Regions from separate parts of the Zhihengliuella halotolerans genome, predicted to be linked through region 1. Evidence: riboswitches for the same ligand, from Rfam matches in the RefSeq annotation. Region 1 holds a riboswitch; the other holds the start of a gene.
What was found. Region 1 has a riboswitch for S-adenosylmethionine ahead of EV380_RS07715 (bifunctional o-acetylhomoserine/o-acetylserine sulfhydrylase). Riboswitches for the same ligand answer to the same signal wherever they lie in the genome.

Region 1 (4,175 bases):
GGGAATCGCGCAGCTCCGCGAACTCCCGCAGGGCAGCGAGCACCCGGGCCGCGTCCACGACGGGCGCCGCCCCGGTCGCCTCGTCCGGCGCATGCTCGCGCAGCGCGTCGAGCGTCGCGGCGATCTTCGGTTCCGTCCACGGCCCCCGGTAGGCGAACGGCGGTGCCAGCAGGTGCCGGATCGGCGCGACGTCGACGTCCGCCAGCGCCTCGAGGATCGACCGTAGGGCGGCCGGGTCGCCGGTGTGCGGTTCGTGCGCTGCACCGGGAATGTACTCCTGCACGACGGCGGCCGGCACCTCCCAGCCCGGCAGCCCGCCGGCGTCGTACTCGGTAGCGCAGGCGTCCGGTGCGCGCCAGACGCCGCTGAGCGAGCGCGGGACGGCGAACGGCACCTGCGGAGCGAGCGCATCGACGAGCGCGGTGCGGCGGGCCATCTCCGCTGCCTGTGCCGCGTCGCGGGCCATGCGCAGCACGGCGGCGCCCTCGGCGATCAGCACGAGATGAAACTGGCCGCCCTCGGCCACGCGCCCGCCGCGCCAGTCGGGCCCGGGGTGCAGGTGCTCGGCGAGGGCGATCTCGTTCTCATAGGGCGCGCGCATACCATCGATCCTATGAGCCGGACCGCGAACCTCGAACCACTACACGCCCCCGCCCGCGCCGAGCGGGTGCGGCTGTGGGTGGAGATCGCGCTGGTGCTCGGGCTCTCGCTCGGCAAGTCCGCCGTCTACTCCGTGGTCAGCCTGCTCGACAAGCTCACGCGCGCCCCGCTGGGGGAGCAGACCACCAGCATGAACGGCTCGCTCAGCCGGCGCCCCGGGTTCGACCTGACGTACCAGCTGCTCGACGTCTCCTTCGCGCTCGTGCCCGTCGCCCTGGCCCTGTATCTGCTGTTCGCGCTCACGGGGCGCAACCCGTTCGCGCTGCTCGGGTTCGGCGTGCGCCGGCCGAATCGTTCGGCGGGCGCGAGCATCGGGTTCGACGTCGGAACGGGCTTCGCGCTGTTCCTCGCCATGGGCGTGGGCACACTCGGGGTGTACTCGGCCGGCCGGGCGCTGGGGGTGACCACGGCGATCGTGCCGGCGAACCTCGACGAGCACTGGTGGACGATCCCGGTGCTGCTGCTCTCCGCGATCCGGCACGGCGTCCTCGAGGAGGTCATCGTCGTCGGCTTCCTGTTCCACCATCTGCGCCGGCTCGGCTGGGGGCGCGGGGCGTGGGGGCCGTGGAGCATCATCCTGGCCTCGGCGCTGCTGCGGGGCAGCTATCACCTCTACCAGGGCATCGGGCCATTCCTCGGGAACGTGGCGATGGGCATCGTGTTCGGCTGGTTCTACCGGCGCGGCGTCGAGCGCGGGCAGCCGCGGGTCATGCCGCTCGTCGTCGCCCACACACTGCTCGACGCCGCGGGTTTCGTCGGGTACGCCCTGCTCGGCAGCGCGATCGGCATCGGCACCTGACATCCCGCGGGTGCCGCCGTGCCGCGGACGCGGAAGCCCCCGGCACGAGTGATCGTGCCGGGGGCCACGGGGGACTGTGCGCGGGTGACTACAGGGTCACGAGGCCGTGCGGGGTCATGAAGGAGACCGACATGATGCCGGGGGTCCCGTTGGGAGCCTGCCAGTCGACCGTGACGTCACCCAGCGGAGACTTCTCCGGCTGGCCCAGCCACTCGGCGACGCGGTCCTTGGAACCGGCGATCGAGATCTGGGCGATCTGTCCCGCCGGGGCGTCGAGGGCCTTCGACGGGTGCAGGTCCGCGGAGCTCTCGTCCCACTGGATCATGTAGGGAACCTGCGGGTCGGCGATCAGGCCCTTGATGCCGATCTGCTGCCAGGTCAGCTCCTGTCCGTCCGGGAACTTCCGGTTGCCGGGAACGCGGTCGCGCCCGAGCCGTCGTTCGAACGGCGCCAGGTCGTCGACGGCGACGACCCAGCCCATCCAACCGCCGCCGACCTCGGAGCGGGCGCGCACGGCCTGTCCGAAAGGCGCCTTGTTGCTCGCCGGGTGGTCCAGCACCTCGACGACCTCGAGGTACTGGTTGTGCTGCATCGGGAAAATGACATTCCTGGTGCCGAACCGTGGGTGGACTCCGCCCTTCACGGATTCGAGGCCCAGTGTTTCGGCGATCCGATCGGCCGTGGCCGTCAGTCCGTCTTGTCCGCAAGCGTATGAAACGTGGTCCAACCTCATCATGTGCTCATGATGGCACTTTGTGAGATCCGTCTCGACTTAGGCAGCCCTAAGTTGGCGTCTGGGCGCGCGCATGAGACGTCATGAAACGGGAATGCCGGGGCAGAGTTGCGGAGCGGCGCGGCTTCGCCGACACTGGATGGACAAGGTCATGAGTGCCAGCGCGAAACCCCGGTTTGCTGGCCGGCAACCCTCCACTCGCGGTGGGGTGCCCCGGGTGAAGACCTGGCTCGTCGCCAACCGGTGTCGGGCAAGCGCGGGAACGCCTCCCGAAGACCAGCCCCAGTACGGGCCGGGTGGGCCGACCCCATGTTCTAGAGGGGACAGTCTCCATGACTACATCCAACGCATCTTGGTCGTTCGAAACCCGCCAGATCCACTCGGGCCAGACTCCGGATCCGGCAACGGGCGCGCGGGCGCTGCCGATCTACCAGACCACCTCGTTCGTCTTCCCGAGCGCCGAGAGTGCCGCGGCCAGGTTCGCGCTCGCCGAGCTCGAGCCGATCTACACGCGCATCGGGAATCCGACCACGGACGCGGTGGAAGCGCGCATCGCGGATCTCGAGGGCGGCGTCGGCGCGCTGCTGCTCTCCTCGGGGCAGGCGGCCACGACGTTCGCGCTGCTCAACGTGGCCGAGGCGGGAGACCACATCGTCGCCAGCCCGAGCCTCTACGGGGGCACGCAGAACCTGTTCAAGCACACGCTCAAGCGCCTCGGAATCGAGGTCACGTTCGTGGCCGATCCGGACGACCTCGAGCAGTGGCGCGCGGCCGTGCAGGAGAACACCAAGGCGTTCTTCGGCGAGGTCGTCTCCAACCCGCGCCAGGACGTGCTCGACATTGAGGGCATCGCGTCCGTGGCTCACGCGGCCGGCGTTCCGCTCCTCGTCGACAACACGCTCGCCACGCCGTACCTGATCCGCCCGCTCGAATGGGGCGCCGACGTCGTCATCCACTCGGCGACCAAGTACCTCGGCGGGCACGGCACTGCCATCGCGGGCGTCATTGTCGACGGTGGCACGTTCGACTACGCGCAGCACCCCGAGCGCTTCGCGACCTTCAACACCCCGGACGAGTCCTACAACGGACTGGTGTACGCCCGCGACCTCGGCGTCGGAAGCGCCCTCGGGGCGAACCTCGCGTACATCCTCAAGGCGCGCGTCCAGCTGCTTCGAGACCTCGGCTCCGCGGTCTCCCCGTTCAACGCGTTCCTCATCGCGCAGGGCCTGGAGACGCTCAGCCTGCGCGTCGAGCGCCACGTCGCCAACGCGCAGACCGTCGCCGAATGGCTCGAGAGCCGCGACGACGTCGTGAGGGTCGCCTACGCGGGCCTGACCTCCAGCCCCTGGTTCGAGCGCGGACGCAAGTACGGGCCGCGCGGGACGGGCTCCGTCGTCGCCTTCGAACTGGCCGGTGGCGCCGTGGCCGGCCAGGCTTTCGTCGACGGGCTCACCCTGCACTCGCACGTCGCCAACATCGGCGACGTCCGTTCACTGGTGATCCACCCGGCCTCCACGACGCACGCGCAGTTGAGCGAAGAGGAGCAGCGGGCCGCCGGGGTCAGCCCGGGACTGGTGCGGCTCGCCGTGGGCATTGAACACATCGACGACATCCTCGCCGACCTGGAGACCGGGTTCGAGGCTGTCGAGGCGGCAATCGGCCGGCAGGCTGCGGTGTCCTGACCGCCATGGACCGCAACGTCCCGAAGGCCCGATGGGGGCGGCAGGAACCATCGGCTCGCACAGGTGAACAACGAGAAACACGAGTGGTGAAGTGAGTAGCGACGTCGACACGATCATGCAGGCAGCCGGCGTGCCCAAGCGTGCCGGGGCAGGGGAGCGGCCGCTGGACGCGGACGGAGTGCTGCGCGTACTGCGCACGGGCGAGTTCGCGTTCGAGACCGGCGGGACGCTTCCCGGCGTCGATATCGCCTACGAGACGTGGGGGACGCTCGACGCGGACGCCGCCAACGCGGTGCTGCTG
Region 2 (4,175 bases), 1.7 Mb from region 1:
GCAGGGCATCGCCGCCCGGCTGGCCACGATGGACGTCTCCCGCGCGGCGATCCTCACCGCGCACGCGCTCGTCAGTGTGGTGCAGGCGCTCCTGGCCACCATCGCAGTCGGCGTGGTGGCGGTGCTCCTCGGGTTCCGGCCGACCGGCGGGGTGACCGGGGTGCTGGGCGCGCTCGCCGTCGTCGCGGGTATCGCGTTCGCCATCACGTGGCTGTGCCTGGCCCTCGGAATCATCTCCGACACCGTCGAGACCGCGAGCAACCTGCCCATGCCGCTGTCCTTCCTGCCGTTCCTCAGCAGCGGGTTCGTTCCGACGGACACCATGCCCGGATGGTTGCGCGTGGTGGCCGAGTACCAGCCGTTCACCCCCTTCATCGAGACCGTGCGCGGGCTGCTCATGGGCACGGGGACCGGCGACTACGGTCTCCAGAGCCTGATCTGGGTGCTGGTCGTGACGGGCATCGGCATGGTGTGGTCGCTTTCGAAGTACTCGGCGAGCCAGAGCCGGTAGCTGGCACGGCTCGACAACAGCGGGGCGTTGGCCATCCCGGAGCGCGGGAGGCAGAATCGACCCATGGGAGCAGAACACGTGGTGAATCGCAGGGTGCAGGCTGAAGCGGGTGCCGCGGCACCGCCGTCGTACCCGGAACCGGAACCCGCACCGGACGCCGGCCGATTCGCCGCGAGGTTGCTGTGGATCTTCGCCGCAGGTTCCGCCGCTGGCGTCGTACTCAACTGGGCAGCGCTCGGCCCCGGGCTGGACCTGTCGATGGCGGCTTCCCTCGGGAGTTTCGTCCTGCCACTCGTGCTCGCCGAAGCCGTCTTCCTCTGCGCGCGGCGGGTGCCCGCGTACCGAGGCGTCGCCCTCATCGGGTTCCTCCTCGCGGGTGCCTGCATGCTCCTGGCCGGGTGGTCGGTCTCGCCGGTGGCTTTCTACATCGCGGCCGCCCTGGTGCTGTGGGGAGTGAAGCTCAAGCGCACGCTCGTCGTGACCGGCGGCATGGTGGCGCTGGCCGCGTGGTCGACGCCGTGGCTGCTCTCCGGATGGATCCGCTGGCCTCGCTACGCGGACTACGTGGACAGCGGGTTCGAGGCCGGCATCGGCTACATCCAGCTGTTGCTGGGCGCCGGCGTCGCGGCCGCACTCGTGCTCGCGGTGCTCGCCGCGCTCCAGCGGCGCGCGGGCGAGCGCACGCAGGACTGACCGGATCGTTACGCGCGGGACGCTGGTCATCCAGGACCGCGGGAGGCAGAATCGGCCCATGGGAGCCGAACACATAGTGAATCGCAGGGCGCAGGCTGAAGCGGGTGCCGCGGCACCGCCGTCGTACCCGGCCCCGGAACCCTCGCAGGAGGCGGGCCGGTTCGCCGCGAGGTTGCTGTGGATCTTCGCCCTCGCTTACCTGCCCAATCTCTTCTGGCACGTGGCGGTGATGGCGATTCCGCCGTCGGAGCCGTTCGAGCCTTGGCCGCGCTGGCCGTCCTATGTCACGGTTGCGGCTCCGTTGGCAGCGGCCGTGGCCGCCTTGGTGCTTACTCGGTGGAGCCCTCGATCGCGCAGGACCGCGATCGCGCTCGTCGCCGTCGCCTTGGCCGGGGCCGGACTCTCGGTTCTGACGGGCCAGATCTCTCTGGTCCTCGTCGTCCAGCTCGTGGTCTGGGCGGTCGTGCTGCGGGAGCGGTCCGTCGTGCTGGGGGCGGGAATCGCGTTCGCCGCCCTGGCAATCCCGGCGATCGTGTTCGAGGCGTTCATGATGCTCGGCGGGGTTGCGTTCGGGCTCGGGACGCTGTCCTGGGTGTCCGCAGTGGCGCCACCGGTCGCGCTCGCGGTGCTCGCCGTGCTCCAGCGGCGCGTGAATCGAGAGCACGCTCGCGCGTAGCCCCGGCGAGGCGGCCATGTCTCCTCGTATGACGTCATCCGGCGTGGTTCTTCGTCTCGGCTTGTCATATGACGTCGTTCTATGGCCCAATAGTTTGGAACAAACCATCCAGAGCGGCCGAGAGATCTGGCTCGAAGACGCCGCAGCAACCCCCAACCGGTTTCCGGGGCGGGAAGGTGCTCACGCCAGAACCGATGGAGGCTTTAATGGGCGTTCCCGCCGATCCGAATCGTCATGCGTCGCAGCCGTCTGCCGGCCCGCCCGCGAACGACGATGAGCCGCGCCTGCTGCTCAAGCTCACGCCCGGCACGCCCCTCGGGGACCACTACGACACCCTCGCCGACCGTTTCCGCCCCGTCTTCGCGCGCATCGCCGAGGGCGCGGCTGAGCGCGACGCGCTGCGCCGGCTGCCGATCGAACAGGTCGGCTGGCTCAACGCCGAGCGCTTCGGCGCGCTGCGCCTGCCCGTCGAGGACGGCGGCTACGGCGCGTCCCTCATCGACTCGTTCCGGCTGCTCATCGAACTCGCCGAGGCCGACTCCCAGGTCGCCCATCTACTGCGCGCGCACATCGCGTTCGTGGAGCAGATCCTCGTGCACCCGGACGACGCCGTGCGCACCAAGTGGATCGAGCGGATCGCCGCCGGCCAGCTCGTCGGCAACGCCTACGCCGAGCGCGGCGGGAACCGCATGGGCACGTGGAACACCCAGCTGAACGTCACCCCGTACGGCGTGACCGTGACGGGCCAGAAGTACTACTGCACGGGCACGATCTTCGCCGACTGGACGGTGGTCGCGGCCGCGAACCCCTCGGCGCCCGGCCGCCACCTCGCCGTCGTCTCGACGCACCACTCGTCGGTATCGATGTACGACGACTGGGACGGGTTCGGCCAGCAGCTCACCGGCACCGGCTCCACTGTGTTCGACGAGGTCCCGGTGGACACGCTGTTCGGGCCCGCCGAGCAGCCGCACTTCCCGGAATCGTCCGTCTTCCAGCTCGTGCTCCTGTCCGTGCAGGCCGGCATCGCGCGGGCGATCCTCGCCGACGCTCGGGCCGCGGTCCAGGCGCGCACCCGCGCCTTCAACACCGGCACGGGAGTGGCCCTGCGCGACGAGCCGCAGGTGCTCCAGCTCATCGGCGAGATCTCCGCGAGCGCGTTCGCGGCGGAGTCCGTGGTGCTGGCGGCCGTCGGCGAGGTCGAGGGCCTGTTCGGCCAGGACGCGCTCACGCCCGAGGAGACGTACACGGCGTGCGAGCTCGTCGCGAACCGCGCGCAGTCCGCGGTCCAGCCGGTCGTGCTCGCCGCCGCCTCGAAGCTCTTCGACGGGCTCGGCGCTTCCAGCACGTCCACGGCGTCCAACTACGACCGGCACTGGCGCAACGCGCGCACGATCGCCACGCACAACCCGGCGATCTACCGGGCGCGCATCATCGGCGACTACGAGGTCAACGGGACGCCGCCGGCGACTCACGACTCGGCCGGCGAGGCGCCGTCGTCGTACGTGTATCCCGTCAACAACCCGATCTGACGTGCCGGAGAGCACCCCGGCGCGTCGACGTGATCAGAGCGCGACAGCGCGCAGCAGCAGCGCGTGCTCCGGGTTCAGCACCGGCAGCTGAAGGCCCACCTGCTCCAGCCAGGCGCCCGACGCCGTGAAGGCGTCGCCGTCGCGCAGCCACGCCGGCGGCCGGATCTGAGTGAAGGCGTGGGAGTGATCGGCATCCGCCGACGACGGCAGGAGCACCTCGACGCGGTAAGAGGCATCCGGGTCGAGACCCGGCAGTGGCACGGGCCCCGGCATCTCCGCGTACGACGACGCCACGGCCACCGCTGCGAAGAGCGCCTCGCGGCCGTCGCGGGAGACGACACCGTGCAGGCGCAGCGCCTCGTCGGGCAGGTCTGCGTTCACTCGTATCCCTGAGTGCAGCAGCGCGCGGTGCTCCTTGTAGAGCGCGATCGCGCGCGCGAGGGTCTCGCGTTCGGGTGCGCTCGCCTGGCGTACGTCCCACTCCATCCCGAAGTGGCCGAACAGTGCGGTGATCGCCCGGAACGAGATGTCGTGCACCCTGCCCGTGGTGTGCGAGCGGGTGGGGCCCACGTGCGACCCGACGAGTTCGGGCGGCAGGACCGCCTGGGTCCAGCGCTGGATGGTCTGCCGTTCCAGGGCGTCGTTGCAGTCCGATGCCCACACGCGGTCCGTGCGTTCGAGGATGCCGAGGTCCACGCGCGCACCGCCGGAGGAGCACGACTCGATCTCGACGCCCGGGTGCGCGGCCCGCAGCTCGTCGAGGAGC

Region 2: linked by a shared signal. The riboswitch ahead of EV380_RS15605 (acyl-CoA dehydrogenase family protein) and the one ahead of EV380_RS07715 (bifunctional o-acetylhomoserine/o-acetylserine sulfhydrylase) in region 1 are both predicted to bind S-adenosylmethionine.

The regions. Positions count from the first base shown of each region.
Region 1 covers NZ_SHLA01000001.1:1,701,672-1,705,846, reverse strand. Annotated here, with positions in the region: gene EV380_RS07730 (phosphotransferase family protein) at 1-601, opposite strand, end outside; gene EV380_RS07725 (CPBP family intramembrane glutamic endopeptidase) at 614-1,459, shown strand; gene EV380_RS07720 (VOC family protein) at 1,548-2,195, opposite strand; SAM riboswitch class IV at 2,340-2,455, shown strand; gene EV380_RS07715 (bifunctional o-acetylhomoserine/o-acetylserine sulfhydrylase) at 2,525-3,874, shown strand; gene metX (homoserine O-acetyltransferase MetX) at 3,990-4,175, shown strand, end outside.
Region 2 covers NZ_SHLA01000001.1:3,372,061-3,376,235, forward strand. Annotated here, with positions in the region: gene EV380_RS15590 (ABC transporter permease) at 1-511, shown strand, start outside; gene EV380_RS15595 (hypothetical protein) at 575-1,204, shown strand; gene EV380_RS15600 (hypothetical protein) at 1,263-1,880, shown strand; SAM riboswitch class I at 1,982-2,081, shown strand; gene EV380_RS15605 (acyl-CoA dehydrogenase family protein) at 2,087-3,409, shown strand; gene EV380_RS15610 (alpha-galactosidase) at 3,443-4,175, opposite strand, start outside.